DNA from 2 places in the Alteromonas nitratireducens genome. Region 2 is predicted to be linked to the other one. Evidence: predicted binding sites of a transcription regulator. Region 2 holds the regulator's gene; the other holds the start of a gene.

Region 1 (16,120 bases), on a different contig from region 2:
TTTAACATTTGCGTCACCGTCAGTGATCGCTTGTTGGAAATCAGCGAATCCGGTTGCAACCGATACGTTTGGCATTAACAAACCTGCTGCACATATTGTAGCGATAGCCGTTGCTAATAGTGTTTTCATAGTATTCTCCTCACTAAATGCTACGCTAAACAATACGCCTTAAAACAAATAAAACTACTAAAAATCATATAGATACCCACACTTACTCGATGCTAGCAAATTGAGGTATTCAGACTACCTCTTTTGGGGAATTGCTGGCCTATGGCTTGAGTGGTAAAAAGAAATGCAACTAAAGTTGTGGGATACACGATGAAAAACGAGCTCACCACGAAGCAAGCAATGCGATACAGCCGCCATGTCCTGCTATCTGGCTTTGACTTGGATAAACAGGAGATCCTGATAAATAGCAAAGTGTTGATACTAGGTGTTGGCGGACTAGGATGTGCTGTTAGCCAATATTTAGCTGCAAGTGGCGTTGGCGGAATAACGCTGGTTGATGACGATAAGGTTGAATTGACAAATCTTCAGCGACAAGTGCTGCACTTGGAAAAGAACATCGGGCAACCGAAAGTAAGTTCTGCACAACATTTGTTGTCGCAAATCAACAGCGAGATAAGCATCAAGACATTTAATCAACGACTCTCTTCAAATGAACTTCAGATGTTGGTTACCGAGAATGATTTGGTCGTAGACTGCACAGACAATCTAAGCAGTAGAGATCAAATCAATTCAATCTGCTATCAGTCGGGTAAGCCTTTGGTGTCTGGTGCGGCGATACGTATGGAAGGACAATTATTCAACGTACTGCCAGACAAAAAAAGTGCGTGTTATGCCTGTTATAGCCATTACTTTGGCGAACAAAATCTCAGCTGTGTTGAATCAGGAGTCATGTCACCACTGGTAGGAATTATTGGCACCAGCCAAGCGCTCGAGGCCATCAAGATCCTAACGCACTATGGGGAGCCGTTTTACAATCAGCTAAAGCTGTTTGATGCAATGGAGCACAGCTGGCGTACAGTGAATGTCGTTCCTCTTAAGGACTGCAAAGTTTGCGGACATATAAGGTAAGGTAAGAACCAATGGATTACCTGCTATTAAAACAAATACACATCCTGTTGGCAGTAACTACACTTGTAAGCTTTGTTATCCGTGGGTATTGGATGATAACTGATTCAAGCTTGCTGCATCACAAATGGGTGAAAACTATTCCCCACGTTATCGATACACTTTTACTCAGTACCGCTGTTACTCTGATGGTAATGGCAGGCTTCTATCCATGGATTTTCGACTGGGTAGCCGCAAAAATACTGTTGCTCCTGTTGTACATTGTGTTTGGAACCGTAGCATTGAAGCGTGGCAAAACAAAAACACAGCGCATAGTCGCGTTTATTGCCGCGCTCTTATGCATCGGTCTGATATTTAAATCTGCATTCAGCAAATTTATGCTTTAAGTATATTTATCCTGGTCTTCCGTCCACTCTGGGTGCTGACAGTACAGGCAAGTATTTAAAGAAAAACAAACCGAATGCTACACACCATAGACAACCTGCAAATAGCCAAAATTGAATCGTCCACTGTGGCCATATCGCTATTGCAATAGACCGCACTATCGCACTGATCACAACAGCAAAAAAAGCGACGCTCATTAGCTTTCCAACTTGTAGCATCCTGCCGGTATGCCCAAGTGAAACGCGAGACATCATAGCTAAAATCATGCCCCCTATGACGCCAACGGTTAAACTGTGGATTGCAGTACTTAAAGTAATACTTACACCAAAGAAATGCAGGCTTAGCAAGCCTAGCCCTATCGGAATGAACAGCATAGTAAAATGCAAAGACCATACGAGTGGCACATTTAAAGTGACCCAGATGCGCCACCTCCACTGACGTAATGCATGAATCATGGCTGCTGTCAGGCATACAATGCCCGTCAACATCGTAATATCCGCAACATCTTTGAGTAGCAATAAAACCAACACAACCACAAGGCTGGCTAAGGCTGCCATTTCCAACCACTTTATAGGTAGTACTTTGGTAGTTTTTGTGCCATTTGCTGTAAACATCGGAATGACTCTGCCACCTAAAAAAGCCACCAGAAATGTGACTAGCAACGTCATACCCTGCATACCGCGTGACTGCCAAGCTGCATCAAAACCTAGGCTGGGTAGATAGGTGAAAAGGTTCATCACTGACATGAGTACTAGTACAGGAATAAAAATCAGATTTCGATACTGGCGTATTTTGACCATCCGTTGACCGACAAAAAATGCTGTTAACGGTAAGAACATCAAATCGACAATCATTGTCAATGGCAGCGTCGGCGTCGAGCCAGACAAAATCAACAGCCGTGCAAAACCCCACAGGGAGACTAGAAGCAGTAGTTGCCCTCCCTTGATACTTGGGATATTCGTCCAGGTTTGAACAGCGGTGAGTAAAAATCCAGCGATTATCGCTGCCGTGAAACCAAACAACATTTCATGACTATGCCACCAAAGCATACCGTTAAGTGGCTCAACAGAAACAGCGCCCTTTAAAGTCAGCAGCCACAACGCTATGGATAAGGCTGCAAACAGACTACCGAACAAGAAAAACGGCCGAAACCCTAAACGTAGCAATGGAGTAATTTTTTGCTCTTGTTGATTATCCACGATGTCTAACATGCCAATTAATCCTGTTCGAGAAAATTATGTTGTTGCGCTGCTAACACTCGGCTTTTATATCGCTCGCGTTTTATTGCCAAATGCATTAACAGCATACAGACTGCTAACACGCCGTAAAGCAGCATAAAACACGCACTGTAGACGCCGGCAATGTCGACTGCCAATCCAAAAAGAATAGGGAGCGTGCAACCACCTAATGCGCCAAGCATGGCGACCATACCACCGACGCTTCCCATCTGTTCGGGATAATAGTCGTTGATGATTTTATATACGCTGGCGCGCCCAAAACCTTGCGCTAAACCAATCAGTAAGAGCAAGACAGTAAACACCCAAACATTCAGTTCAATGTAAAGTTCGACATCTTTATCCACACCATGAATGGTCATTGTCGTTGGCGGATAACTCAAAAAGAAAAGACAAACTAAGCAAATCCAGAACACCCCCCAGTTGACATTCCGCGCGCCAAAACGATCAGCAAACCAACCTCCGGCAGCACGTGCCATGCTGGAGCTGATAACAAATAATAAAGTTAGAGCCATGGCTTGATTGAACGGCAAAGCGTAGGCATTCACATAGTACTGGGGAAGCCAAAGCAATAGCGCTAAAAAACTGCCGAAAACAAAGTAGTAGTACAGTCCAAATCGCCAGACTCGTGCGTGAGCCAATGGTTTCACAAAAAACGCCAGCGGTTTCTGTTTGTTTTGCTGTTTGAATTTAGGTGGTGACGGCGCGGCTAACCAAAACGCAAAACAGGTAATTAAAACCATTGCGCTGTAGGTGGGCCCAATAGTGTTCCAACTCCAAACATCTCGTATATAAGGCACAATTATTAAACTGAGAGCCGCACCAGCGTTGCCCGCACCGAAGACTCCCATTGCCGTGCCTTGCTCTTTACTGTCAAACCAGTCCGTGAGGTAGCGAATACCAATGCTAAAAGAGACTCCCGATATTCCAATTAGTAACCCAACAATCACGTAGCCTGAAAAACTATCAATACTGGGTAATAAAACTAGTGGTGGAACAGTGATAAGCATCTGCAGGATCAGTATCATCTTTGGCGAGTATCGCTCACACAATAAACCTGCTGGCAACCTCAATAATGCGCCAGTGATGATGGGTGCAGAAAGCAGAATACCGACCTGAGTGCTGGACAATTCAAGCACTTGCTTCAGTTCAACGCTCATTACTGCATAAAGCGTCCAAACTGAGAAGTTAATAGCAAATACGAGCGTTGCCAATACTAAAGCTCGCGTTGCCTGCCTGGAGTGTGAAGCTGTCAAAAATCTACCCGATAATAAATAAAAACCAGTATTCACTTTAGCGTCCACAAGGCGACAACTCTATAAACCAGGGGGGATGCTTGACTAAGGTTTAAGTTACTAATTACCCCTAAATAGGTAGTCGCTGAAAAATTTTAAGCCACTGTTTTTAATGAATTAATTCAGCATTACAACAAGGCTTACATCGGCTGCTTTTGGATATTTACTTACCCACAAAAAACTGAAACTTACCGCCTAGAAGCAATAGGAATCAACGAGCCTTCGTTTACGCTTGTAAGAGGGGAAACAACTATTCGGCGATCAATGAATCTACAAAAGTGCCAATTTTTGCCACTTTAAGCACAGCTGGATACCACCTTTTAGGTATCCGTAAAGCATTGTAATTACAGGTTATTCCTTATTGATTCAAGTCAAAGACCAAGATCCCAGAGAGCTAATAATTAGTGATAGATAACAAATCCATGCGGAGATTCCCATGACAACTGAAAAATTCAATATCTTTAAATTTACTGGCAAGATGAAAATACTCCATCTGTCTTGGATGGCGTTCTTTATTAGCTTTCTAGTTTGGTTCAACTTCGCACCGTTACTTCAAGCAGTAAAAGAAACTTTAGGACTGACAACCGACCAGGTTAAAACTCTGCTCATTTTGAACGTTGCGCTCACCATTCCGGCCCGGGTTATTATCGGCATGTTGACAGACAAATACGGGCCGAGGCTGGTCTATTCAGCTTTACTGGCTATCTGTTCCATCCCCTGTTTCATGTTTGCTTTTGCGGATAGCTTCGTGCAAGCAGCGATTGCCCGCTTCTTGCTCGGTTTCATTGGCGCTGGTTTCGTTATTGGCATAAGGATGGTGTCGGAGTGGTTCCCCCATAACGAACTTGGCACAGCGGAAGGTATCTATGGTGGTTGGGGTAACTTTGGATCTGCCGCCGCCGCATTTACCTTGCCAACAATTGCGGTTTTGTTTGGCGGTGAAGACGGGTGGCGATATGCGATTGGCTTAACGGGTGTAATAAGCTTAATTTTTGCTTTTGTTTATTATGCCAATGTGACTAATACGCCAAAAGGTTCAACATACTTCAAGCCCAAAAACTTAGGCGCTATGGAAGTGACATCCAAGGGTGACTTCTTCTTACTTCTGCTGATGAAAGTGCCAATGTATGCGGCAATTGCTCTGCTAGCCTGGAAACTATCTCCAAGTGGTGTGGACATTCTCAGCCAAACCATTGTGAATTCGATTTACGTTGGGTTGTTTGCCTTGTATTTACTTGAAGTTTATAAAGTCTGGCAAGTCAACAAAGAAATCTTTACCAAAGAAGTACCAGAGTTACACCGCTATAATTTCAAACAAGTCGCTGTACTGGATATTCTGTACTTCACTAACTTCGGTTCCGAGTTAGCAGTGGTTTCAATGTTGCCACTTTTCTTTGCTGAAACATTCAGCCTTGATCCAGTGTTAGCGGGTTTGGTCGCGGGTGCCTATGCATTTATGAATTTGATGTCACGCCCAGCAGGCGGATGGATCTCTGACAAATTTGGCCGTAAATCTACACTCATGATTCTAACCGCAGGGTTGGCTGCAGGGTATGCGTTAATGGGCCTGGTTGATGGTACATGGCCATTATGGCTAGCAGTCGTCATTGCTATGGGCTGTTCATTCTTTGTGCAATCTGGCGAGGGTGCGGTGTTTGCTGTCGTCCCATTAATCAAGCGCAGAATGACAGGCCAAATTGCGGGTATGACAGGTGCATATGGTAATGTTGGTGCTGTTACATTCTTAACCGTCCTTTCATTTGTCGATTACAGTACGTTTTTCTACGTCATCGCAGCGACCGCGTTAGTTGGCTTATTCACGCTGATGTTTATGGATGAACCGCGTGGTCAAATCGCTGAAATTGCTGAAGATGGCACTGTTCATATGATCGATGTAAGTTAATAGTAACTCGTCAATAAAAGGCATCTCTAAAACAGGGATGTCTTTTTCACTAACCTAGACTTTTTCAATGCGATCAGAGCACACTCAAAAGCACGACGTCACAAACGATGCAACGCTTGTTGTTGTTACAGGTTGTGCTTCTATTGCAGGCGTTAAGCCGGTCAATGAAGATGCAGTTGCTGTGCATACGCCGACTGACCAACACGCGATATCGTCGAAGGGCACAGCCGTCGTAATAGCTGACGGTGTCAGTAGTGCCGAAGCGGGCAAAGAGGCTAGCGATTATGCAGTAAAACACTTTATCGAAGAATATTTCCGCACGCCTGATACGTGGTCAGCAAAACAAGCCGGACAAAAAACACTAACTACTATCAATTTAAACTTGTTCAAGCAAAGTCACGAGTTCACTCATCAGGAAAAAGGCTATCTATGCACGTTTAGTGGTCTTGTACTCAAATCAAGGACGGCTCACTTTTTCCACGCTGGCGATTCACGGATCTACCGTTATCGAGCAGGCACTATTACACAGTTGACGCGAGATCATTCAATCAACATAGGCGGAGGCAAAAACATTCTGGCCCGAGCCGTAGGAATGGATAACGTACTACAAGTCGATTACGGAAAATCAGTTTTGGAAGAAGGTGATATATTTCTTCTGACAACAGATGGTGTACACGATTTCATCAGTTCAGAGAAACTGATCGATTTTCTGAATGATGAACGTGAACCTCAACAGCAATGCGAGCGCATAATTGCTGAGGCTAAAATGGCCAACAGCGACGACAATATCAGCTGCGCGATTGCCAAAGTCGAAAAACTGCCTGATGAAAGCCGTGATGATTTCAATACCAAATTAACCCGACTACCGTTCCCACCCGATCTCGAACCCGGCATGAAGCTGGATGGTTACCGAATTGATCAAGCCCTTTTTGCCAGCAGTCGCAGCCAGGTTTATCTCGTTACTGACTTGGAAACTAATGAGCAAATGGTAATGAAGACACCATCGCTCAACTTTCAGGATGACGTGCACTACATTGACCGCTTTATTCAGGAAGAGTGGATAGGTAAACGCATCAATAGTGAGTACGTGGTCAAGATCATAACCCAAAATCGACCACGAACCTGTTTGTACTACCTAATGGAGTATGTGCCTGGTATTTCGCTCGATAAATGGATGGTTGACCACCCGTTGCCCTCTCCCAAGATGGCTATCACACTAGTAAAACAGATCGCTGCTGCGTTAAAGGCTTTTCACAATACAGAAACGATTCATCAGGATCTGAAGCCTGCAAACATCATTGTTGATGATGCAATGAAGATTAAAGTGATTGATTTTGGGTCTGTCTTTGTTGCAGGTATTGCTGAGATTTTTATTCCTATCGAGCATCTTGGTGCGCTTGGCACGGCTACGTACTCTGATCCTTATTACTTACAAGGCAGGAACACCGGGATCCAAGGCGACATCTATGCATTGGCCACCATTACTTACGAATTATTTACCGGTGAGTTACCCTATGGGGAAAAGATAGAGCAATACGTCAACAGCCATGACTTTGACAAGCTGCGATATATAAGCGCCACTGACCACAACCCCATTATTCCTCTATGGTTTGATCGTGCGTTGGAAAAAGGTGTGACGCTTGACATGCCAAAACGCTACAAACGACTTCAAGACTTTGTCAATGATGTAACTCGGCCTAATCCCGAGTTTTTAAAAGATGATCCCGCAATCGATAACAGCAAAGGTTTGCTTTTTTGGCAGATGATGTCCGCCTTTTGGGTTGCTATGCTGATACTGGTTGTCATTTTGTTTTCGACCACAGGATAACTGCTATGGAGCCGTCAGTAATGCAAAATCTGGTAACCCAATTTTTTAGTGTTGATCACGAACGACTTGATTTTCTATTTCGCATGTACCGGGAAAATAAACAGAACCAACGCTACAAGGCTGTTTTACTCTTCGACAAATTTAGTGAAGGATTGAAACGACACATTCGGTGGGAAGAAGAATTGCTGTTTCCCATGTTTGAAAAAGCAACCGGTATAAATGATACGGGCCCAACGGTGGTGATGCGACATGAGCATGATCAGATTAAGGCTATGCTTGACGAAATTAGTGAAAGCTTAAAAAACGACGATCATTCAGAAGCACTCGAAAAAGCCCTGTCAGAACTGCTTCTGCTACACAACGAAAAAGAAGAGCAAGTGCTTTATGTTCAGTGTGATCGAGCTCTGGCAGAGGAACAGTTGCTGGCGCTCTTTTTGGATATGTGAATTGACCATATCTTCATAGTATTGTTTGCTCAACGGATCGCCGCGCAGTGAAATGTACCGGCGATGCCTTACCTATTCTCAGAATCAGTTGTGGATATTTCAATGATTGTAAAACCGGTGGCAGTTGTTTTCTGAGGTCTGGCTCCTGAATAGCTTGATTCATGTATGAAACCGACAGACGATGATGTGCAAGCCCAAGTAAGAAAAACGTTAATAGTCGACCAGTATTCAGCCAGTCTGCTTTATCATCATTAGCGGTGGCAATCACAGCAAATGTCGGGCTCCCATGGCGGCACTTGTCGACATTATACTTGCCAATACTAGCTCCCCAATTGAACCAATTCAACATCGGCTTAGATAATAGGTGTGGAAGTGTGGTGTGATAAAAACCATGCCCGGTCAGACCATCTAGTTTTAGGCTCAGCATAGACCGCTGCCACGAAGTAAATTCGAATCGAAACCAGGGCTGCGAAAACTGGCGTTTGACCGCTTTTTCAATCATGTCTGAAAACTTTGAGATCGCGGCAATATCTGTTGAAAGCGCCAGTTGAACTGCAAGCGAATTGGCGTAGCCCTCTACACTATCGAATACTTGATTGGGTGGTTCAGTATCATCAAAATACCTTCGGTTAGTTTGCCTGTGCTTGATAGCATGAAACCACGCAATGTCATCATCAGACGGGTCGTAGTGTCCTGCTATGTTGATATGCGCCAACAAGTCTCTTTCAGTCGTGTTTTCATACTTTATTTTGACCGCAGAGCCAAAATAATGAGCGGCAACTTCGATCATGCCTATGGCTGCACCACAGCTGATTATTGCTTCACGAGAGTGAGGATCAACAAACCTGGACACTCGTTGTTTATCGAGAATGATATCCAATCCGTATTTGGATAGCCTAAAGCGCCAAGGTTGGGCATTATAATGAGACGGTGCTAGGATCGCATAATTCAATAAAAACGTGAGTTGATGCAGTTCGTCACCATTAAAAGGAAACAAGCCGTCTTTAATTTCACGTACGTTATCGACCATGGGTTTTAGCCGTCAGAATAGTCATAAGTATAGCTCGCTGGAGCTGGGTTTCCCCTTTACTAATTTGCAGTGATTTCTATCGGATTTTCGTTTCTATCAAACACGACATAACGAAAAATATTGTTACCTGTCATCACATCGTTGGTCATTTTGTTTAGATAGGGTTCTGCAGCTTCTGTAGTAGGAGGCTTATTTGAATCGCCCCCAAGACTGGCTATAAATACAAAATCCCAGTCTTTGTTTATGCTATCGGCTTCCTTCACCAAAGCGGCAAATTCAGACAGCTCATCAGGCAGTTTATCCACTACCATTTTGGGTTCAATGGAACCTTTTTTATCTTCTCGCTTTCTGCTTTTGTTGGTCTCGTCAGTTTTTGCGAACAAAAACAACAAGCGCTGCTTTTCGCTTTGCTCTTGTGCTTTTAATAAAAGGTCGGAAAACATGCCAGACATAACAATGAGCCTCTTGAAAGTTTCTGACTAAAGCGTACACATCGATCGGTCTTTATGCCATTGCGCACAAGGGGTAATGAACTACCCCTTAATAGGTAAAAACACTATATATGCGTCAGTCTAAGTGTGAAGCCGCGTGCGAGTATGGTAGTGACGAAGGGCATGCTCATTCCTCCGACCTTTTGAAAAAGCAGAGACTCGTTTTAAGTATCCAATTACGCGAGTTCCATGATCGATATCTTCAGAGCCACACGATGGACAAGCATGTAAAGTGCGTTTATCGATAGTTTCGCAAACATTGCAGATCGTAATCTTTACGTTCACACAAAAATAGTTACATCCTGCTTTCGCAGCAATATTAAGAAGATTTAAGGCGTTATTATAGGTTAACGTTTCCTCAAGATTGAGGTGAAGTGCTGAACCACCATCAAGGTATTGATTTAACTCTCTTCCATGCAGGATAAACTTGTCAATATGTGTGGTATTTGTGTTTTCAACAAGATAGAGATAACTGTTGTAACAGTCTCTGTTAACCAGATAGCCATCTTGTTTATCCCATTTGGCATTTTTGACTCCCAAATTTTCCGCAGGCACAAATTCAGTGTTGAACTGACAATTATAGTGCTTAGATGCAGCACGGTTTTGTTCGTAAATAACTTGCAGTTGAGCTCTAACAAAGTCTTTGTACTTTGGATTATTATCAACTTCGATACCTAAAAACTCAGCAGCTTCTGCCAGTCCGTTGACTCCCAGCGTTAAAAATTGCTTTTCCAAGCTAATGAAGCCTGCGTCATAAACAGGTAGTGCTCCCGCTGCTTTATACTCCTCGATGAGTCTACGATAAGCGACTTGATACTTGTGTATCTTCTGAACTTCAGTGCTTAAATCTCTGCCATCCTGAATTAATCGGTTCATATTAATCGTGATCACGTTAATAGAACCTGTCGATACACCCCCAGCACCCAAGCTGTAAGAAAACGTATTGTCTGTTATCTCATTGCGTAATCGGCAACAAGAGGCTAATGAATCGGCACTTTCGGATTGATAAACAAAAAATGAGTTACCTTCACTCATCGCTTTAGCACAGGTCGCTGCAAAATTGATGTCTCTGACTGCCCCGTCTTTAGTCAACATTGCCGCTGTGACTACTGGAAAGGTGAGCACTGCCCGTTTACGTTCATTGTTAAACCACTCGAGAAAGAATGCTTGCAGCGATTCAATGTTCTCCCATTTGGGTTTGCTCATGTCGGGAAACACAAACTCGCCAAACATTGAATCGAAATAGAACTCGTCATAAAGCGATATGTTCCAAAAAACGCTTTGATATCCCCGCGCAGCTGCAGGTTGGTTTAGGGCATAAACAACATGCTGTAGATGGTTAGCTACCTCTTTTGCATGCGTATCCAGATAATTTTCTCCATAATCTCGACGTGCAAAATGGTCGAAATAAATCAGAAACTCGACCGTCGCAATCGCGCCAGCAAATTGGGCACTAATAGCAAACACTAAGTTGACAAAACTGCCACAGAACGACTCAATATGTTGAGGAGCCTTGGATTCACCGCCAAGCTCAGTCAACCCATTTAAGAGAAATGGGTACATGGTAATTGAAGTGCAGTAAGGCTTTAGACTGGTTTCGTCATGTACATAGATTTCATGTGCTTCTATCTGCCGCTGGTACTCAAGCGCAAGTTCATGACCAAATAGCTCTTCAATCTTATTACTGACTAAAGCCCGGTTTACCTGAATGAAATAGTCTTTCATCAGCTCGGCTTCAAGCGTGGCAATGTTTTTGTTCGTCACATTTGCGTTGGCGTCTAACTTCGCGCCATCAGCAGCGGTTTCAGCATTTAAGTAACTATCGATAAACTGCAGTTTTTGTTTTATATGTTTATCATCGAGTGTTAGCACACTTATTCTCCCAAAATTTATGGTTTAGTAATTCGCCTGTATTGACGTTTATTAGTTTTTGATTGGTCGACGGGGAGTCCAGTCCGCCAAGTGAAAAAATCCACTTGCCGGTTTTCAAGAATGACAGTTGTTTTTGGATTTTTGAGGATACTCTTGGTAGTCCGGTATAAAGACAGGTCTTGAGTTGTGATTGTCTGGCAATACGGAGCTTTTCTATCAAAGCTTCTGTATTCCACTCACCGCCAAAAAAGAGCACGCACGTTATAAATCCCTCGTATTTCTTTAGATATGCAGCAAACAGTTCATTGGTCAGTGATTTGCCAAGACTGCAGTCCCAAATATCGGAGCTGTGGCAGCCCTCACAACGCAACTTACAGCCTGTTATCGTGAATCCAAGTGATACCTCATCAGGTACTTCTTGAAAAAGCACTTGAGGTTCCAGTGAGTTAAAAAGGGGTTGCATTGAATAGCCCGGTAACTACATGTGGTGCTATTTAAACACTAAAAGCACTATATGTAGTATTGATCCAGATCAAAGCATACAGCGGATCATCATTTTTCCATCTTCTCACAAAACGCTTGGTTGCAAAAAATGTCTGGTAATTGAGCGCTTAACGCACTTCTATCCATTCGAACGAAAGCTACGTAGATATATCTTTACTACATCCCGATCACTTTTTCTGCTGCTCTAGCTACCCATGAGTCAAGAGCATCTCGCTCGTTTGTGATCTTGTTATCAGGGTGCCCCAAGTACTCCTTAACTGAAGTGTTCTGCGAAATAAACTGACGTTTCCAGCTCATTGCATTCAACCCTTCGTCCTTATATGCAGTCATTAACTCATCGAGAATTCTTTGAAATGTGATGGAGGTATCACCTGCGCGGAAAAATAATGTGGATAAGCTTTCAGTATCCAATGTCCCGTCCTTCTTTGGCTTACACGTTAATTCAATTTCTAATATTTGAATCGTCGTCGATTTGTCTCGCTTAACTACAGCATGGCAATATCGACGAGGCCTACCTCCAACCAAATGCTGGCTGCGACATCTTTTCCTCGGGACGTCTCCTATACTGCTCTGAATTTGCCACCCGTGCTCTTCCTGCAGTTTTTGCAGCATAGATTGAAAGAACACAATTTTTTCAGGTGCATCGATTAAGTCTGGAGGATCAAGATTGTCAACATCCGCCTTTGATCCCTTTCCATTGTCACTCCCTTTCTTCAAGCTGGCTAATTCTTCAGGGGGTTGCTCCTGTAAATCATCCAAATCTGGTTCAGTTTGTGGTGGTAGCACTTTTACCTGCCTTGTGCTTCTTCTCGTGTCGAGTTCTACATCAAAGTGCAAGCCGCTTCTGCCTAACTTCAGCAAGTGTCTTTTTCTATTTGAGTTCGGTTTTGTGTCTGGATCCAGCTCTCTAGTATTTACGGGTGGTCTATTTGGTGGTTTAGGTTTCTCGTCACTATTTTCAGGGTCTTTGTTAAGTAAAAGGTGATCATCAGGGTGTGAAAAATAAACAACATCAAGGTCAGGTGCTGTAAGGCCAGAAACCGACCTAATCTCTCGAATAAATACCTGATTTATTTCAGACTCTCTGCCCGTATAGCCTGAAATTGAAATTTCACAGTGGCTTAAATCTGGCGGCGTAAAATCAAATGTCCACCGATCTGCGCCGTTTACTATGATTGAATTCTGATTAATTGATTTGAAAATCGAGCCGAAGCTATCTTGAATGTCAGGATCAAACAACAACCACGTAAAGAACTTTCGGTACTGTAAGTTATTCATGTACCTAACAGGTATATTCGAAGACAACTCAACGTTACCAACCCAATCTACAGACCAGGACTTACCGAGTTGCCACGTATTCCCCTGATAAACAGCAGCGCGAACCACTTCTGAAGAATGAAAGAAAAGCATGCGTGCGACTTCTGCTATTGGTAGCCAATATGCCCTTTCGTCAGTTGAGATTCTGTACAGAACACAATTGTCGAATTGACTTGAAAGACCATGAGCACGTTTTAAAGTGCCTGGTAAGTCTTTGAAAGTAGCCTTATGCCAACGCTCCTGAGTTGGCAACATAATTGTTTCCGTCCAACCCTGAGCCTTGTTTTCTGTTGATGTTCTTGGAAAAACGGTCCCTGGTGTTAATGCGGGAAGTAGGTCAATAGGTAAGGACCTTCTGATGTCACCCGTGTCTTTATTATGGAAATAACAAACAACTCTCCATTCTTTCCCAGGTTTTTGGTACCAATCACCCAGTAAGAGCAACTTAGATTCTTTGGGGATCCCACGAATTCCAATTTCATCGACCTCTGACACAGATCTGACTATCCTTTCCTTTGTTCTAGTGCTGCTATTTAAGTTTCAATCTTTGGGGTTACCAACTCTTCGCGAATGTTAGCAACTCTGAGCAAACGCCATCGCTTAACCTCATGGTTATTAGATTTTATTTGTTCGTAAGCAAGTCTTAATCTAAGGAGTTGGTGGTCTTCTACCGATTCTTCGTGAGAAGCCAACCACGCTGTCGTCAACGGTAGTTCAGATAGATGTTTCTCTACAGAGTTTGAACGGGGTAGTTCCCTAATTAATCGCGTTCTTGTTATACGCGGTCTGTTGGGCACGTTAGCCATGCCCTCATATACCGATTCAAGATGCGCAACGTTTTTTGCATCCCAATCACTGTAGTTAACGGCGTAGTGGCTTTGCGCATTTACTTTTCGTCTTGGCCGATTAGACATCAGCCAGCTCTTGTCGTTGCGATACAACCAAGCATAGATAGCACCGCCACGCTCGGCACCTCTAAGCTCTTTGACGCCTGCTCTTGGGTAACGCTTGAGCATATCTACCCAACTCGACCTGTATTTAGCAACTTCATTTTGTGCTGAGACTTTTTTACTAGCATGATTAATCACCAAAATTTTGTCTGGAAGCCTGCGTACTTTCTCCAATAACTTTGCTATTGGTAATTCGGGAACCAAAGCGGTTGTAACGAGTAAATGGCGAAGTGGGTGAAAGGACTTGCGATGTTTTCGAAATAAGTTCGTCAGCCAGTAGTTGTTTTCTGAAGACTGAAATTGATCCTCAAATACTGTTCCGGCCCAAGTTTTCTTCAGAAGCCTATGTATTTCCTGATGGCAGATCCGACTCTTTCTCACAAGTCCGAGTTCGGCTGCTAAATTTCTGTAAAATAATGTCCAACGGTTAAAGCCAAGTCCTGAAGATTGACTAGCATTAAGTAATTGTTCGTACCGGTCATGCAGTTCTCTTTCAATATCTTTCAGCTCTATATGTCTGATATCTGCATTCAATTTGCTCTCGTTCGCTGCAATAAAAAGATGTTTCTCTTTCGGATGGAAAGATATCGTTGAGTATTCCAGTAAACATGAATGGCGACTGCAAAACGCCAAGCCTGACAGTTGATGTACTCGTTTCCAATAACACTCACCGAATTCCTGATACTGTTCTTTCAAACATTTAGGGCAATAGCGAAAGTACTCCTGTTGTTTGATTGCGCTGGCAGCAATGCCAGATCGAGTATGAATGTCGCCTCCAGAGTCTGAACACATGGAACGAATAGTTTTTGAAGCCTGTTTCTGCGACAAGAAAGGTAAATTAATCGGTGCCAATGTGAATGACCTTATCAACTCTTCCACGCTAGTCGGCCAAACAAGTTGAAGGTTTTTAACGAGAGAACTCAAGTGGCTTGGTAAGTCCGGAACAGCGACCGCGGTTGAAGAAGAAAACACTTCCCTCAAAATGGATTTTTGATTACCCGCTAAACCTGCATGCTGCGCATAACGTGCAACCATGCTGTAAAGTAATTCGTCCTGATAAGGAACCGGAAAATAGCCCAGCATACTATCCAGCCAATAATTTATATATTGGGTAAATAAGACCTTTCTCCTTCATCACCTCATACATAGATCCTGATTTGTCGGCATACATCTTCCTGAGGTCTTTCTCAGGCAGTTGACCCCAGCTGTCACGGTTTGTATAGACTGGTTTGGAGCCAACATTTGTCTTTATTGTTTGTTCTTCGCCCGTTTGTGTAAGCGCCGTTGTCGCCATTTGTATTATCTGAAGCAGCGTTAGGTCTGGTTTCCTCGCCAATGCATCTGTAACGAGCGGCTTCGCGATGTCTTCGCAAATGCCCATTGAGACGATCGTTTGTATAGCTGAATTTGCGATATTCGTCTCATCAGACTCCCCCAACTCGATCGTTTTAGGTTTACCTAGAGGCTGTGATACTAGCTTATCCATCGCATTTATCATGCTACTTTCAAATTTTGGAAAAATGAGATCATTGCAATCTTCAAGTTTCTTCCTGTTGCCTGTCCGCAATGCATCAAGCAAAGGCTTAACGATTGAAAACTCATCTTCAAACACTTGCTCCAAGAGTTCGGGAGATATAATTTCGTCTTCTGGAGTGGATGCTAATAATACGGCGCGAGCTTGGGCAAGACAAAAGAGTTTCACAACAATGTCAGGCACTCCTTGCGTCAACTCGTACAGTTTATTTGTCAGCGACTCATTTCTCTCAACCTTATGGCTAAGCCACTGGTAAG
Region 2 (16,120 bases):
GGAGTCGCCTGATCAGTGGTGTCAAAGGCAACGTGAAATGTTGTCGTATCTGAAAAAGCATGGGGATGCGACACGGCCACATGCTGTCCGTAGTCGGTAAATACAGGACCTTTATTAAAGGTATCAGCCTGTGCATGCAGGCAAAATCCGGTTAAAAACACCGTCATTAAGCGAATTTTCATGTTGTTCTCCAGTGAAAACCGTTGAGGCTGTAAGTAAAAAAAGACAGCCTGTAAGGCTGACGTGCCGACAGAGCCAGGTCACACGCTTGTCTACGCTTTTATATAATCACAATCTAACGTAAGGTTCAGGTTTTTATTCACCCGATAACGTAGTCAGGTTGTTATGCAGGATCTTCTGGCCTTCGCCTTGTTATGCTTCACGTCATTTTTTACGTTGATTAACCCGCTGGGTGTGATGCCGGTATTTATGACATTAACGGCAGATTTGAGCCCGCGACAACGGATAAAAACAGCACAGAAAGCGTTGCTGGTTTCTTTTATCATCATTACCACCTTCGCGCTGGCCGGTCAGGTGCTGTTCTCGTTTTTCCATATTTCGGTGAACAGTTTCAGAATCGTCGGCGGCATTATCTTCCTGCTAATGGGTATGGACATGCTGCAGGCAAGACTGTCGCGTATCAAAGTTGCCGAGGATGACGTCAAAACCTATGTCGAAGACATTTCCGTGACGCCGCTGGCTATCCCTATGATCTGCGGCCCCGGTGCGCTGACAAATGCAATTGTTCTGATGGACGATGCCAGTTCGTTTAATTATGAGCTTGCGCTGTTTGGTGCACTTATTGCCGTATTGTTGCTCACATACCTGATTTTATATTTTGCCGCCGTGCTGATGCGCCTGCTGGGCGACACAGGCATTAAGGTGATGATGCGACTAATGGGGCTGATTATTATGGTCATCGCCATCGAATTTATCGTCGCGGGTGTGAAACCTATCGTTCTGGATATTGTTGCGGCAATTCCCGCGTAACCGCTTGAAATACCCGCGTGCAACAACGTATTCTGGTGGTTTGTTGTAACCCGAGGTGCAGTTATGCCCAATCCACTGATTGATATTGCCACGCTAGGCGACAGGCTAATGACAACACCTGTCGTTTTGCTACGCGCGCTGATGGATGATCCGGTTTCAGGTCAGGCTGATGCTCGTGATGATGCATGGCTCCCCCGCACTGTTGACTTTGATATTGACGGGCAGGGCAGTGATCACGCCGGTCGCTATCCTCATACGCGGCCGTCGCCTGACGCGCTTGCAGGGTATCTGGGGAATTCAGGCATAAGTGAACAAACCGAGGTGATTGTCTATGATACGCGCGGTATGTACTGTGCACCGCGGGTTTGGTGGCTGCTTAAGTCACTTGGTCATCAGAACGCCTGGCTGCTGGATGGAGGGTATCCTGCCGCTGCTGCATCCGGTTTACCTGTCAATGCTGAGCGCACCTCGCAGCCTAACCGTCAGTATAACCCGTCATTAGGTGAGTCATGGTTTGTTGACGCTGACGATGTTCTGGTGGCAATGGAACAAGGACGTCAGATAGTGGATGCCCGCAGTCCGGAGCGTTTTAAGGGGAGCGCGCAGGAACCTCGCCCGGGTGTTCGCCCTGGTCATATTCCCGGTTCCAAAAATGTTTATTATCAGGATGTGCTCACCAACGGCAGATTTAAATCGTCTGACGCCATCTCCGCGGTATTTGATGCGGCTAGTGTGGACCTTGCTGAACCATTGATTTTCACCTGCGGTTCAGGCATCACGGCCTGCATCATTGGCGTCGCTGCGCTGATTGCAGGCGCAAACACGGTGGCGGTTTATGACGGTTCATGGTCAGAGTGGGGAGCCGATAAACGCTTCCCGGTGGAGACTGGCGGTGAGTAAATTTCCACGTGTTGTTGTACTGACCGGGGCAGGTATTTCGGCGGAATCAGGAATAAAAACGTTCCGTGACAGTAATGGTCTGTGGGAAAACCACCGTGTCGAAGAGGTTGCCACACCGGAAGGGTTTGAACGCGATCCGGATCTCGTTTACCGGTTTTACAATGCGAGGCGGGCGCAGTTGCTTTCTGACGAGGTCAGGCCAAATCCCGCCCACGTCGCACTAGCCAGACTGGAACAGGTGCTCGGTGAAAATTTCTTACTGGTTACACAAAATGTCGACGACCTGCATGAGCGTGCAGGCAGCAAACGTGTGTTGCACATGCACGGCGAACTGCTGTCATCTCGCTGCACCCGGTCCGGACAAACACAGCGTTGCACTACGTCTTTTGATAGTGATTCACGCTGCCCGTGCTGTCAGCCTCCAGCCCCTGTTCGACCCGACATTGTCTGGTTTGGCGAGGTTCCTATGCACATGGACGAGATCATTGTTACCTTGTCCCGCGCGGATGTTTTTGTGTCTGTCGGCACATCCGGACAGGTCTACCCCGCAGCCGGTTTTGTACAACTTGCTAAAGACGCCGGCGCCGCCACTTTCGAGCTGAATCTGGAAACGACTGCGCGAAACACATTGTTTGATGTGGTACGCACCGGTAAGGCGTCAACGCTGGTACCGGCGTTTGTTGATGAATTTATCCAGCAGTATGCGCTGACGGAGTCGGTTTAACATGCCCTATTTAGAGGAATTCATTACCATAGCACTGGTCCATCTGGTGGCGGTAGCCAGTCCGGGACCGGACTTCGCGATTGTTGTCAGAAACAGTATTGCGTATGGGCGCCGGATTGCAATGTATACCAGCCTTGGTATTGGCGTTGCGATATTGCTCCATGTTGGTTATTCCCTGGTTGGTCTTAGTATGCTGATTGCAACCACGCCGTGGCTGTATGCATTATTCAGTTATGCCGCTGCCGCTTACCTTATTTACCTCGCCTGGGGCGCATTAAGAAGCGGCCCCGGTGCGGGTAAAATCACGGGGCTAAAGCAGGTAAGCAGTTTCATGACGGCCAGTAAGGCGTTTGGCGTAGGGTTTCTGACTAATGGACTAAACCCAAAGGCCACGCTGTTTTTCCTGTCATTGTTTACTGCCATTATCGACGTAAACACGCCGTTTACCGTCAAACTTGGTTATGGCATTTATCTTTCCGCAGCCACTGGCTTATGGTTTTGTTTTCTGTCGTACCTGCTCAGTACCAGTAAGGTGGCAGATCTTATCGGCAGCAAGGGATACTGGCTTGACAGGCTGATGGGCGTGTTGCTTATCGGACTCGCCGCCAAGCTGGTGTTGTCATCATAGCTGAAGCCGGTACGACTTTTCGGTATACTCCCGCCAAACCGTTTACTCACCAGGGGTATGTGTGAATAACAACGAAAATGAACACCACGACACGCGTATGACGCGTGCGCTCAACGGTGAATACCCGTTCGATGTATTTGCCCTTTTAAAGCGGGCGAACAGCGTTGTGAAACAGCATTTCGGCGCGCTATTTCAGGCCTGTGTGGTCCTGTTTGTCGCGGTCATTGTGTTGAGCGTATTGCTGGTTTTTGGTTTTGATATTACCTCACCGGATGCCATCACGCCGGGACAGCGCACGATGATGGAAGTACTCAGTATTCTGGTAATTTCGCCGCTTCAGGCCGGGTTATATATGATGGGGGTCAATGCAGCCCGGGGACAGCCGGTAACAACCTTCGATATATTTCATTATCTTGGCAGCGTGCTGGTTATTTCTGTTACACAGCTTATTATTTCTATTACCACCCAGCTTGGACTGGCACTTTTCATTTTCCCCGGGGTCTATGTGTGGACAGCCACACTGTTTGCGCTGATGCTGGTCGCGGATAAGCGTCTGACGCCTTTTCAGGCCATTTTACTGTCAGCCAGAATGGTCAACGTATACCTGGGGAAAATGCTGTTACTGGCGGTGCTGTTTTTTGTTTTATTTGGTACTGGCCTGTTAAGCTTTGGTGTCACATTGATTTGGGTTGTGCCGCTGTATTTCTGCACACTGGGCATGTTGTACAACGATCTGTTCAGTACGCAGGACGTACCCAGCGAAACCGCAGTAACAGATGAGTCGAAATTCGATGCATAAACGGGAAACCATCAAAATAGTCTTAATTACACTGGGCGTACTCGCCGTTATTGTGATTAATGCGTGGATCCTGACTACCCGAGAGCCCGATATTCTTGATGTGCCGGAAACGGAAGTGGCGCGCCAACCGGTACCCGACTTTACGGCGTACAGTAACGTAAAAGAAAAGAAAGTGGCTTTTTTTTCCTACCTGAAACCGGAAGTAGACAGACAAAACGCGTATCTGTTGTCACTTCGTCATTATATTCAGACGCTACTGAGAAAAGTGCTGGCCGACGAAGCGCTCGATGAGGAAGACAAAGCGCGTATTGACTGGCTGATTGAAGAGTACCGGATTGATCCGGAGCAGGAGACCAAAGCCCGTATTCTGTCGTTGCTAGAAAAAGTCGACGTACTGCCGGCAGAACTTGTGCTTGCTCAGGCTGCGAATGAGTCTGCATGGGGCACCAGTCGGTTTGCACGCGAGGGTTACAATTTTTTTGGCCTGTGGTGCTTTAAGAAAGGCTGTGGTTTTGTTCCTGCGCGGCGTAATGAAGACGCTAACCATGAAGTGGCGAAATTCGACAGTTTGTCACGAGCCACTTACACGTACATGCGTAATCTGAATCGCCACGACGCGTATAAAGAACTACGTAAAATACGCAGTCGGTTACGCGCCAATCAAATTCCAATCAGTGGCGTTGCGCTTGCCGAAGGGCTGATTAATTACTCCGAGCGTGGCGCTGCCTACGTTGAGGAGTTACAGAATATGATCAGATTTAATGAGGAGTATCTGAGCGAATGAAAAACGGTTTACTGGGGTTAGTCTTTCTTGGGTTGTCCGGGCTGGCATCTGCTGACGTGATCCATGTTGAATACAGCCGATTCTACAGTCATGTCAAAAAGCTTGATGATGAGGACACTAACGCGCTCCAGTTTGCGTTTGGCTTTATCCATGTCAATGAAGGACGGCTGTGCAACATTGCGCGTGCCGACATTATTACTGATAAGAAGGTGATCCCGCTGAATGTAACACCCGAACAGCGCTTTACGGTGCCGGATGAAAAGGCATTGAAAATGGCTAACGCGATGGTGGAAGTGGAGCTGGATGACGCTGCTAATCAGTGTGACATGTCAGTGCAACTGGAAACCCGGCCTGATTACCTGAAAACCCGTTACACTCAGGATGAACTGGTATTCCTGCTCGATCAGTACCGGGCATTTTTTAATGAAATGGGCAGTTTTCTGTCTTTCATGATGCCTTCAGTACAGGGGCTCATGATACATTTCAGCGATAAAGAACTGGACGCAACACTTCAGGGGGGGCCGGCGATCACCAATGGTATGCTGGTTCTTGATGAAGAATGGATTGAAACAAACCGCGGTCTGTCGTTACCGGCTACACCACTTCGCATTACTGCCAAGGCATCAAGGAACTGATGCCTCGGGCAGCGTATCGGCCTCTTCATCAGGCGGATTAAGCACTAGCTGGTAGCGTATTTGCGCTGCCAGACGTTCAACCGTTTGCTCACCTTTCAGACACAACTCTTCAGCCCGGTGAAATTCCATCAGGCCGACATCGGTGAGTTGCGGTTCGATCAGTACATCCGGCGGATCGCCAGCCAGTCGTGAGCGTGTAACCCGAGCCTGCAAAATTTCCAGCGAGCTGCTCATGACGCTCAGGATCCCCGGCGGTGATACCTTGTTTGGCTTTGTATCCGGTGAAAACCACTGGCGAACCACATTCTGGCTCTTGGTAAAAAAGTCATCGGTTTTGCGCTGGATTTCTTCATGCTCCATACGCAGTTTCTCCAGGCGTTGCGGACGAAAATCTGCGTTAAGATTTACTGCAATCACAAAGTCAGCGCCTAACTGACGACACAAATTTACCGGTACCGGGTTTACCACAGCGCCATCTACCAGCCAGCGGTCTTCATTGGCGACCGGGCTGAACAGTGCCGGTATCGCACAGGATGCCTGGATACAGTCACCTACGGGCCCCGAATTAAAAATGACCTCGCGTCCTGAATATAAATCAGTAGCAACGACTGCAAATGGCTTTTCCATTTCTTCGAAGGTGGGGGCACACAAATCGTTTGCCAGCTTGTTGAAGACCTTCTGTCCACTGGCTATTCCGCCACGGCGAATACCCACGCCCATGAGCGACAGCACCTGCCATTCAGTCAGTGAGCACGCCCAGGTACGCAATTCGTCAAGCTTTCCGCTGGCATACGCTGCGCCGACATAGGCGCCGATTGAGCTGCCTGCCACTACATCAATCTGTACACCCATCTTTTCGAGTGCCTGAATAATACCGATATGCGTCCATCCACGCGCGGCTCCCGCGCCGAGCGCCAATCCTATTTTCATTTGCCGGGCTCCATAATATTCACAACCTGTATTTCTGTATCGTCACTTGCCGGGGAGGGATCAGAAAAGGTAACAGGATCAAACCCGATATCGCCGTCGTCGACCGGGCTACCGGTAGCTTTAATGCCTTTGAAGTCATATAACTTACTGTCAACCAAATGTGAGGGGGCGACATTCTGCAATGCTCTGAACATCGACTCAATGCGACCCGGGAAACGACGATTCCAGTCCTGAAGCATCATTTTTATGTTCTGGCGCTGCAGGTTTTCCTGTGAACCACACAGGTTACAGGGAATAATCGGGAAACCGGCTGCCTCTGAATAACGCTGAATATCGCGCTCACTGCAATATGCGAGTGGCCGGATAACAATGTGGTGACCGTCATCACTTACCAGCTTCGGTGGCATAGATTTCAGTTTCCCACCATGAAACATATTCAGGAAAAAGGTTTCCAGCATGTCATCGCGATGATGGCCCAGAGCAATCTTGGTGGCCCCGATTTCTTTTGCTGTCCGGTATAAAATGCCACGGCGTAAACGCGAGCACAGCGAGCAGGTTGTCTTACCCTCCGGAATTTTCTCTTTCACGATGGAGTAGGTGTCTTCTTCGACAATCAGATACTCAACGCCCAGTGATTCCAGATATTCAGGTAATACATGCTCCGGGAAGCCCGGCTGCTTCTGGTCAAGGTTGACCGCTACGATATCAAAATGTATCGGGGCAATCTTGCGAAGAAAAAGCAGAATATCCAGCATGGTATAACTGTCTTTTCCGCCAGACAGACACACCATGACTTTATCCTGATCTTCAATCATGCCAAAGTCGTCAATCGCTTTGCCTACGTTGCGGCGAAGACGCTTTTGCAGCTTGTTAAAGCTGTATTGTTGTTTCGATTGTGAGCGGGCGTCTGCGGCGGTGTCTTTAGGCTGTGCATCTGCGGTCATATCGGGGCTTACCTGTTACTACAAAATAGCCGACATTATAACGAAGCGTAGCCAGCGCTGCTATCCACGCCAGAAAAATTAACCGCTCAGCTTATGGGGCTTTTAAAACCTTCCGGTTTGAGCGCCAGCACATCGCACTTCAGTCCGTCAATGACGTGCTCCGCCGTATTTCCAATCAGTGCAGCGGATAAGCCCACCCGGCCAACGGTACCGATAATAACCAGTTCGGCGTCAAGTTCTCTGGCCAGCATTGGAATAACGCGCTCAGGTAAGCCTTCTTTTACGTAACAGCGGTCGGAATCAATACTGTACTTACCGGCGTGTCTGGCCATTTCTTCTTCATGGTGCGTTTTCACCGCATTGTTATAGGTATCAGGATCAAATTCTGGTACCTCAATGGCAATATTCAGTGGTGTGGCAGGAAAGCAATTGACCAGATTCACATGCCCGCTAAGTAACGTGGCATAGTCTGTCGCCGTCTGGGTAATGCGATCATTCAGCTGGCGATGTTCATCATCCTCGGTCCCCACATTCACCGCAGCGATAATATTTCCATCTGCTGGCCAGTCGTGCTCTTTTACCAGCAGTACCGGAGAAGGGCACTTTCTTAACAAATGCCAGTCGGTAGGGGTGAAAATAACCGAGCTCAGATCATTATGGGGCTTGGTGGCTTTAATCACTAAATCAGCGTTGTGCCGGGCTGCATAGGTGATAACGGCTTCATACGCGCGATTATTCCATTCAACCACAATATTGATGTCCTGATGCCCCTGATTGTCGAGTTGCTGTCGTAACCAGGCCGCTCTGTCGTCGATGACGGCTTTGCGCATAGCATCGCGTTCAGACTGACTCAGCATCGTGGTCATATCATAAGAGAAGTCGTAAACGACAAGCATGGCTGTGACGGTTGCCTGGGTTTTTCTGGCAATCTCCAACGCCCGGGAGAGCGCCGGTTGTGTCTCACGGTCGGCTTCAATAACAGCCAGAAGGTGCTTATAACGTATCATCCCCGTACTCCCTTAATCACAGTATTCCATTTTAGTGTAATACGTTACGCAGACTTTGCCTGTTGTTCTGGATCAACAAGCGGCGTACTTACACGGCCACGTAACTAAGTTTTTCATCCATTTTTTCAGTATCGAGGATGGTAATGAGCTTGCCTTCTACTTTAATGACGCCTTCTTTCTGGAACCGGGTGAGTAAACGGCTGATGGTTTCGATGGTCAGGCCCAGATAGTTGCCAATTTCATTGCGGGTCATGCTCAGGTGAAACTGTTTTCCTGAAAAGCCCCGCGCCTCAAAACGTTCTGACAACTGTGCAATGAAATACATCAGGCGTTCTTCCGCCGAGCGCTTATTCAACAGCATCATCATATCGTGATCCTGTTTAATTTCTGCGCTCATAAAGCTCATGATCTGATGTCTCAGCTTAGGGAGCTGCATCGAAATCTGGTCAAGGGTTTCGTAAGGAAGCTCACAGACCATTGCAGTTTCCAGCGCCTGGGTATAACTCTGATGCTTATTTTCCCGCAGCGCATCAAAGCCAATAATGTCGCCGGGGAAATGAAAACCGGTAATCTGTTCTTCACCGTCTTTGTTCGTCACGAACGACTTGAAGGAGCCTGAGCGAACGGCATACAGTGACTTAAATGGTGCGCCGGTGTGAACCAGCGTGTCATGTTTATGCAGTGGACGCTTTCTTTCGATAATGTCATCCAGTGATTCAATTTCAGTTTTGTTTAACGCAACCGGTAAACAAAGATGACTGAAACTGCAGTTCTGACAGTGAATTGAAAAGTTGCTTCCATTGCTCATGATTATTGCCTGTTATCCCGCTCGGTGAGTCGTTAGTTTATGGTGATACTATGTATTAACCGGTAGATCAAGAAAAACGAATATATTAACAGCCCGCTTGCGATGAATTGCCTGACACGCGGCTTCCTGAACTGTTTAAAAAGATAGTCAGCCCCGCTGCCAACTGCAAGCAGGGTAGGTAATGTGCCCAGTCCAAAACAAAACATGATAAAGGCGCCTTGTCCGGCCTGCTGACTGGTCAGCGACCACGTCAGCGTCGAATAAACAAGACCACAGGGCAGCCATCCCCAAATCAGTCCGTACGGCAGGGCGGCAAGCGGCGACCTGAAGGGTAAAAAGCGTTTAGACAGGGGCTGAATCAGCCGCCAGACGGCATTGCCTGCTTTTTCCAGATATGCCAGCCCTCGCCACCATTGCCCCAGATACAGCGCAAGCGCCACCAGCATAAGCGCACTTAACCAGGCCAGCACCTGTCCAAGTGCCGGCAATACTGCGGCCGACATTTGTCCCACGCCGCCTGCGAGGGCACCAGCCAGTGTGTAGCTAATGATACGGCCGAGATTATAGGCCAGCATATAAGGAAATGGACGACGCCGCGCCGGGACGGCCTGTTGTAACGCAGTAACAATGCCACCACACATACCGATGCAATGCACACCGCCGGCGAGTCCGATTAACAATGCAGATAAGCCTGTCAGCTCAGTCACGCCGTTTTTCCTGCGCAGCTTTGCGCTCTTCTGCCAGTTTCTTATCTTCCGGTGACAAGTCGTCATCAAACAGAATACTGTACCCCTGACGATCGAGATCGTCGAACTGATTTGATCGTACTGCCCAGAAGAAGATGACTACCGCAACGGCAACAATGATGATGGCGATGGGAATAAGCACATAAATAATACTCACGGCAGGTCCTCAGCGTAGCAGTCGCGTTGAATTGGTTACCACAATGATACTGCTCAGGGACATACCTACAACAGCCATCCACGGACTTAGCAGGCCAGACACGGCGAACGGCAGAATCAGCGCGTTGTAGCCCAGTGCCCACAGCATGTTCTGGCGAATTGTCCGTTTAGTTTTTTGTGCAATAGTGAGCAGATCGGCAATACAAAGCAGGCTGTCACCAAGCAAAATAACATCCGCGGCCGTTTTCGCCACATCTGTCGCGTTACCCACGGCGACAGAGACATCGGCACTGGCAAGCACCGGTGCATCATTAATTCCGTCGCCCAGCATCATGACCCGCTCACCGGCTTGTTGCAACTGATGGACTTCGTCATATTTCTGCCTGGGCGACAGCGTGCCTTTGGCATAGCTGATCGGCAACACGGCGGCGATATTGTCCACGTTTTGCTGACTGTCGCCACTAAGCAAAATGAGCTTTTTCTGACTCAGCTGTTTTACGGCGGCCTCGGCATCATGGCGTAGTGTATCACTCAACCGATAGGCCGCTAACACGGTTTCACCACATGTCAGTACTACATTGGGGGTGAAGGGGAGTGAGGGCAGTGTAACACCGGCAAAGGAAGGTGATCCCAGTTTGTAGTTACTGCCGTTGATGGTGCCTTCTACGCCACCACCGGGTGTTACCGAAAAATCGGACAGTGCGTGTAGCGGCGCGTCAGGGAATGCACGGGCTATCGGATGCTCAGAGCGCGACTCGAGCGTGGCGGTAATTCGGCTCACATCGTCTGCAGAGAGGGTGTTACCAGTCCACTGGTCAACAATGCTGAATTCGCCGTTGGTCAGTGTGCCGGTTTTATCCAGTGCAATCGTGGAAATACCGGTAAGTTGCTCAAGGACATCGGCCCGTTTTAATAAAATGCCCTGCTTATTCAGGCGCGCGACAGCGCAGGTTAGTGCCGAAGGCGTTGCGAGACCGAGCGCACAGGGACAGGTCGCCACCAGTACAGAAATCGTTATCCAGAATGCCTCGTCACTGCCCTGAAACGACCAGTAGGCAAAGGTGAGGGCAGAAATAAGCAGCACACCGGTAACAAAATAACGTGAGAACGTATCGGCGATCTGGGCGATTTTGGGCTTACTTGCCATCGCCTGCGCCTGCAGTCGTACGATTTGGTTAACCAGGGCATGTTTTAAGGTACGTGTAACCGTGACCGTCAAAGCGCCTGACTGATTCACCGTCCCGCCAAATACCTGACTGCCAGGCTGCTTCTCAACCGGTAGAAACTCACCGGTCAGCATCGACTCATCAACCGCCGATTGCCCATGACTGACGATACCGTCTATCGGGATGGTGTCGCCCGGCCTGACCAGCACGCGTTCGTCTTTTTTTAGCTGTTTAGCCAGACAGGTTGTGACCGTGCCATGGTCATCCAGACGGTTAGCGGAGACTGGAATAAAATGCGTCATGTTGGCGGAGATTTGTGCAGCGCGGTGACGGCTCCTGTGCTCCAGAAAACGGCTGAGCAGCAGCAGAAAAATAAACATGCAGATAGATTCAAAATACACGTCGCCACGCTCCAGCAGCGTAGACTTAATACCTGCGATATAGGTGCCAAATACGGCCAGCGTAACCGGTACATCCATATTCACAGTGCGGGCCGACAGGGCTTTCATCGCCCCAAGATAAAATGTGCTGCCGGAATACAGTACAACAGGGGTGGTCAGCACCAGCGCTACCCAGTAAAAGTATCGGCGGGTCTGCTCGTCAATATTGCCAAACCAGTCAAAATACAGCCCCGCCATCAGCATCATAACCTGCATGGTCATCAGGCCGGCCAGGCCCAATCGCTTTAAATACGATTTTTGCTCCCGGCGATACGCGGCTTCATGCTGATCTGGCTGAAAAGGCGCACCCTGATATCCAATCTGTTGCAGTGCCCCGAGAATTTTACTGAGAGTCGTTTGCTCCGGATCCCAGCTGATCAGCGCCCGGCGTTCCTGAACATTAACCGCGATCTGCCGGATACCGGGAAATTTTGCCAGTTGCTTTTCAATCAGCCAGCCACACGCGGCGCAGGTAATGCCTTCGATGGTAAGCTGAACCTGTTTATGCTTTCCTTCATCAAAAACAAACTCCTCCTGAAGCTCAGGCTGGTCATATACGTTAAGTTTGTCCTGAATTTCGGAGGGTAAGACATCGCCCTGTTTTGCCGGGGCAGTTCTGAACCGATAGTAATCTTCCAGGCCATTAGCAACAATCGCCTCGGTTACCGCCTGGCAACCGGGGCAACAGAACTGTCGCCTGGCACCCAGTACCATGGCGTCATATTGATGGTCCGGATCGTTCGGCAGACCACAGTGGTAACAGGTTTGTTCAGACATCAGGGGTTAAACTTCATCACACCGGAATAGGGCAGGCTGACGGTTTTTTGGATTTTCCAGCTGTCGTCCACGGGCGTCAGGGTTATTTGCCATTTACCGCCCAGGTCTTGTTCACTAAAGCCCCGGTAAATCCCTGCCGCATCCCGACTCAGCAGCACCGATGTGTCTTTATCTTCCAGTGTCGTGTGGTAAAAGGCGAGTTTCAGCGCAGTCCCTTCCTGCGGGATCCCTGAGTGGAATTTCAGCGAGATAGCGCCATTTTCAATGGTTAAATCCGTGGTGATGTTTTTCCTCTTGGCCGCTGCAATTTTATCCAGGCTGAGGTTAATGGCCTTACCTTCTTTATAGTAATCGTCTACGACCAGTGAATTTTCGGTGGTGGTGGCGATGTTTATCATAACGCCACTCATAATGAAGGAGGCGACCGGAACCGAAATCAAAAACCAGGGCCAGAACTGTTTGTACCAAGGCTTGTTCATGAACTATCTCTAACATTTACAGCGCGTGATGAGGCGCTATTTTCTCATAAAAAAAGCCCCGTGATAACGGGGCTTTACAGTGAATATTCTGTGCTACTTAGTCGTTGTGCGACAGGCTGTACACATACGTAGCAACAACATGAATTTTGTCTTCACCCAAGGTTTTCTTGAATGAAGGCATAACCCCGTTGCGGCCGTAGGTCAGGGTTTCTGTTACCGCACGATGGCTACCGCCATACAGCCAGATATTGTCTGTCAGATTAGGCGCACCAAGCATCTGGTTACCTTTACCGTCCATTCCGTGACAGGCAGCACAGGCCGCAAAACGCGGTTTACCTTTCGCAACCAGTTCCGGGTCAACATCGCGGCCGCTCAGGCTCAGAACATAAGCCACAACCTCTTCGATACCCTGTTCGCCCATCGCGTCAAGCCAGGCTGGCATGTTACCGCGACGACCACCGATCAGCGTTTCTTTAATTTTTGCGCCAGTACCGCCGTACAGCCAGTCATCGTCCGTCAGGTTAGGGAAACCGCCATTCTGACCACGTGCATCCGAACCATGACACTGTGAACAGTTTTGCAAAAACAGTCGCTGACCAACTTTGATGGCTTCAGGATCTTTCGCAAGTTCTTCCACCGGGATTTTGGCGTAGGCCTCGAAAATAGGGTCGAAACGCTCTTCTGCCATATCCAGTTCACGGTCGTATTGCACCAGCATGCCGTTTTCTTTAGCTTCAGCGCGAGCCTGACGTGACTCTTCCAGCGACTGAATATTCTGGTTTGAACTTTTCCAGCCTAACAGCCCCTGGAACGAACCCAGACCAGGGTAGAGTGCGAGGTAAATAAAACCCCATACAATGGTGATGTAAAACAGAATGGTCCACCAGCGGGGTAACTGATTGTTAATCTCTTCGATACCGTCAAACTCGTGTCCCATTGATTCGCCCTGTGGCACACCTGTCTTATTTGCAAGGCACCAACGAAGGAGAAAGTAACATGCGATGATAAGTCCCAGCGTTATCACCGAAATCCAAATTGTCCAAAACGTACTCATGAGTTCAAGACTCCTGCTGATCTTCTCTTGATTTTTGTTTTTCTTCGTCTGCGAACGGCAGGTTAGCCGCTTCATCGAACTTTGTTTTATTGCGGCTGCTGAATGCCCACCACACTACGCCGATAAAGCAGACGAAGACGATAACAGTAAATATGCTGCCTACAGTGCCCTGGTCCATATTATTTCAGATGGGTTCCAAGAGACTGCAGGTAGGCGATCAGGGCTTCCATTTCAGTTTTACCCTGTACTGCCGCTTTCGCACCAGCGATATCCTCATCGGTATAAGGGACGCCAAAACCACGGAATACTTCCATCTTCTTAGCAGTCAGCTCGCCGGTCAGCGTGTTTTCTTCCAACCAAGGGAAGCCAGGCATATTTGACTCAGGTACAACGTCACGCGGATTACGCAGGTGAACACGGTGCCACTCGTCACTGTATCGGCCGCCTACACGCGCCAGATCAGGGCCGGTACGTTTTGAACCCCACAGGAATGGGTGCTCCCATACAGACTCACCGGCAACAGAGTAGTGACCGTAACGCTCAGTTTCTGCGCGGAACGGGCGGATCATCTGACTGTGACAGCCAACACACCCCTCGCGGATATAAATGTCACGACCCTCGAGCTCCAGTGCAGTGTACGGACGCAGGCCTTCGACCGGTTCCATGGTCTGCTGCTGGAACATCAGTGGCGTAATCTGAACCATCGCGCCGAAGCTGATGGCGATAAGGATAAGAATCGTCAGCAGGCCAACGTTCTTTTCAATTATCTCATGTGGATTTTTCATTCTACGTCTCCTTACGCTGGCTGTGTTGCAGGATCAGCAGCGATACTGCCTTTAGGTGCACGAATGGTTTTGTACGTGTTGTAGGCCATGACCAGCATGCCGGCAACCACGAAACAACCACCGATGAAGCGAACCACGTAGAATGGCTTTGAGGCCTCCAGCGACTCTACAAAGCTGTAGGTCAGGGTGCCGTCTGCATTAACTGCACGCCACATCAGACCCTGCAGAACACCAGACATCCACATTGCAACGATGTAAAGCACAACGCCAATCGTAGCCAGCCAGAAGTGAACGTTAATCAGACGGATACTGTACATCTCACGCTGACCAAACAGTACCGGGATCAGGTGATAAACAGAACCGATAGATACCATGGCTACCCAGCCCAGTGCACCAGAGTGAACGTGACCGATGGTCCAGTCAGTGTAGTGCGACAGTGCGTTAACCGTCTTGATTGCCATCATCGGGCCTTCGAAGGTAGACATGCCATAGAACGACAGTGAAACAATCAGGAAGCGCAGAATAGGATCCGTACGTAGTTTGTGCCACGCGCCCGACAGCGTCATGATACCGTTGATCATGCCGCCCCAGGACGGGACAAACAGAATGACCGACATCACCATACCCAGCGACTGCGTCCAGTCAGGCAGCGCAGTGTAGTGGAGGTGGTGTGGACCCGCCCAGATATACAGTGAAATCAGCGCCCAGAAGTGCACGATAGACAAACGATAAGAATAAACCGGACGACCTGCCTGCTTCGGTACGAAGTAGTACATCATGCCGAGGAAACCTGCAGTCAGGAAGAAACCTACTGCATTGTGCCCGTACCACCACTGCATCATGGCGTCTACAGCACCGGCGTAGAGTGAATAGGACTTAGTGAATGAAACCGGAATCGCCATGCTGTTACCGATATGCAGCACCGCAACGGTCAGCATAAAGGCACCCAGGAACCAGTTTGCGACATAAATGTGCGAGACCTTTCTGATCGCCAGAGTGCCAAAAAAGTTAATGATGTAGGCAATCCAGACCAGCGCAATCAGAATGTCAATTGGCCATTCAAGCTCGGCATACTCTTTACTGCTGGTGAGGCCAAGTGGAAGAGACAATACCGCTAACACGATCACGGCCTGCCAGCCCCAGAAAGTAAAGCTTGCCAGCTTGTCACTGAACAACCGGACCTGACAGGTACGCTGAACAATGTAGTACGAGGTAGCAAACAGGGCACATCCGCCAAATGCGAAGATTACCGCATTGGTGTGCAGCGGACGAAGACGCGAGAACGTCAGCCAGGGCAGGTCGAAGTTAAGGACCGGTGCGAAAAGCTGTGCAGCAATGTACACACCGAGGCCCATACCGATAATGCCC

Evidence for each region. The regulator FNR, encoded in region 2, switches genes on or off when oxygen is low (the NO sensors DNR and NnrR bind a similar motif). The targets are predictions, from matches to a motif close to TTGATCTAGATCAA.
Region 1: the regulator FNR is predicted to act here: its motif matches at 12,081-12,094, upstream of nrdG (anaerobic ribonucleoside-triphosphate reductase activating protein).

The regions. Positions count from the first base shown of each region.
Region 1 covers NZ_JBFNPK010000023.1:4,132-20,251, reverse strand. The annotation lists gene AB1N33_RS15310 (alginate export family protein) at 1-129, opposite strand, end outside; gene moeB (molybdopterin-synthase adenylyltransferase MoeB) at 319-1,077, shown strand; gene AB1N33_RS15300 (SirB2 family protein) at 1,089-1,460, shown strand; gene AB1N33_RS15295 (NnrS family protein) at 1,467-2,669, opposite strand; gene AB1N33_RS15290 (MFS transporter) at 2,675-3,949, opposite strand; gene AB1N33_RS15285 (NarK family nitrate/nitrite MFS transporter) at 4,425-5,891, shown strand; gene AB1N33_RS15280 (bifunctional protein-serine/threonine kinase/phosphatase) at 5,959-7,719, shown strand; gene AB1N33_RS15275 (hemerythrin domain-containing protein) at 7,725-8,165, shown strand; gene AB1N33_RS15270 (Acg family FMN-binding oxidoreductase) at 8,179-9,195, opposite strand; gene AB1N33_RS15265 (ribonucleotide reductase subunit alpha) at 9,255-9,647, opposite strand; gene nrdD (anaerobic ribonucleoside-triphosphate reductase) at 9,768-11,558, opposite strand; gene nrdG (anaerobic ribonucleoside-triphosphate reductase activating protein) at 11,542-12,021, opposite strand; gene AB1N33_RS15250 (Tn7-like element transposition protein TnsE) at 12,219-13,874, opposite strand; gene AB1N33_RS15245 (TnsD family Tn7-like transposition protein) at 13,913-15,412, opposite strand; gene AB1N33_RS15240 (ATP-binding protein) at 15,414-16,120, opposite strand, start outside.
Region 2 covers NZ_JBFNPK010000001.1:474,665-490,784, reverse strand. The annotation lists gene AB1N33_RS02170 (DsrE family protein) at 1-182, opposite strand, end outside; gene AB1N33_RS02165 (MarC family protein) at 346-990, shown strand; gene AB1N33_RS02160 (sulfurtransferase) at 1,054-1,890, shown strand; gene cobB (Sir2 family NAD+-dependent deacetylase) at 1,883-2,614, shown strand; gene AB1N33_RS02150 (LysE family translocator) at 2,616-3,242, shown strand; gene AB1N33_RS02145 (stress protein) at 3,304-4,041, shown strand; gene AB1N33_RS02140 (glucosaminidase domain-containing protein) at 4,034-4,825, shown strand; gene AB1N33_RS02135 (DUF2987 domain-containing protein) at 4,822-5,460, shown strand; gene rssA (patatin-like phospholipase RssA) at 5,449-6,390, opposite strand; gene ttcA (tRNA 2-thiocytidine(32) synthetase TtcA) at 6,387-7,334, opposite strand; gene uspE (universal stress protein UspE) at 7,421-8,341, opposite strand; gene fnr (fumarate/nitrate reduction transcriptional regulator Fnr) at 8,430-9,149, opposite strand; gene AB1N33_RS02110 (sulfite exporter TauE/SafE family protein) at 9,182-9,856, opposite strand; gene ccoS (cbb3-type cytochrome oxidase assembly protein CcoS) at 9,849-10,052, opposite strand; gene AB1N33_RS02100 (heavy metal translocating P-type ATPase) at 10,062-12,434, opposite strand; gene AB1N33_RS02095 (FixH family protein) at 12,434-12,913, opposite strand; gene ccoP (cytochrome-c oxidase, cbb3-type subunit III) at 13,011-13,967, opposite strand; gene AB1N33_RS02085 (cbb3-type cytochrome oxidase subunit 3) at 13,972-14,145, opposite strand; gene ccoO (cytochrome-c oxidase, cbb3-type subunit II) at 14,147-14,752, opposite strand; gene ccoN (cytochrome-c oxidase, cbb3-type subunit I) at 14,764-16,120, opposite strand, start outside.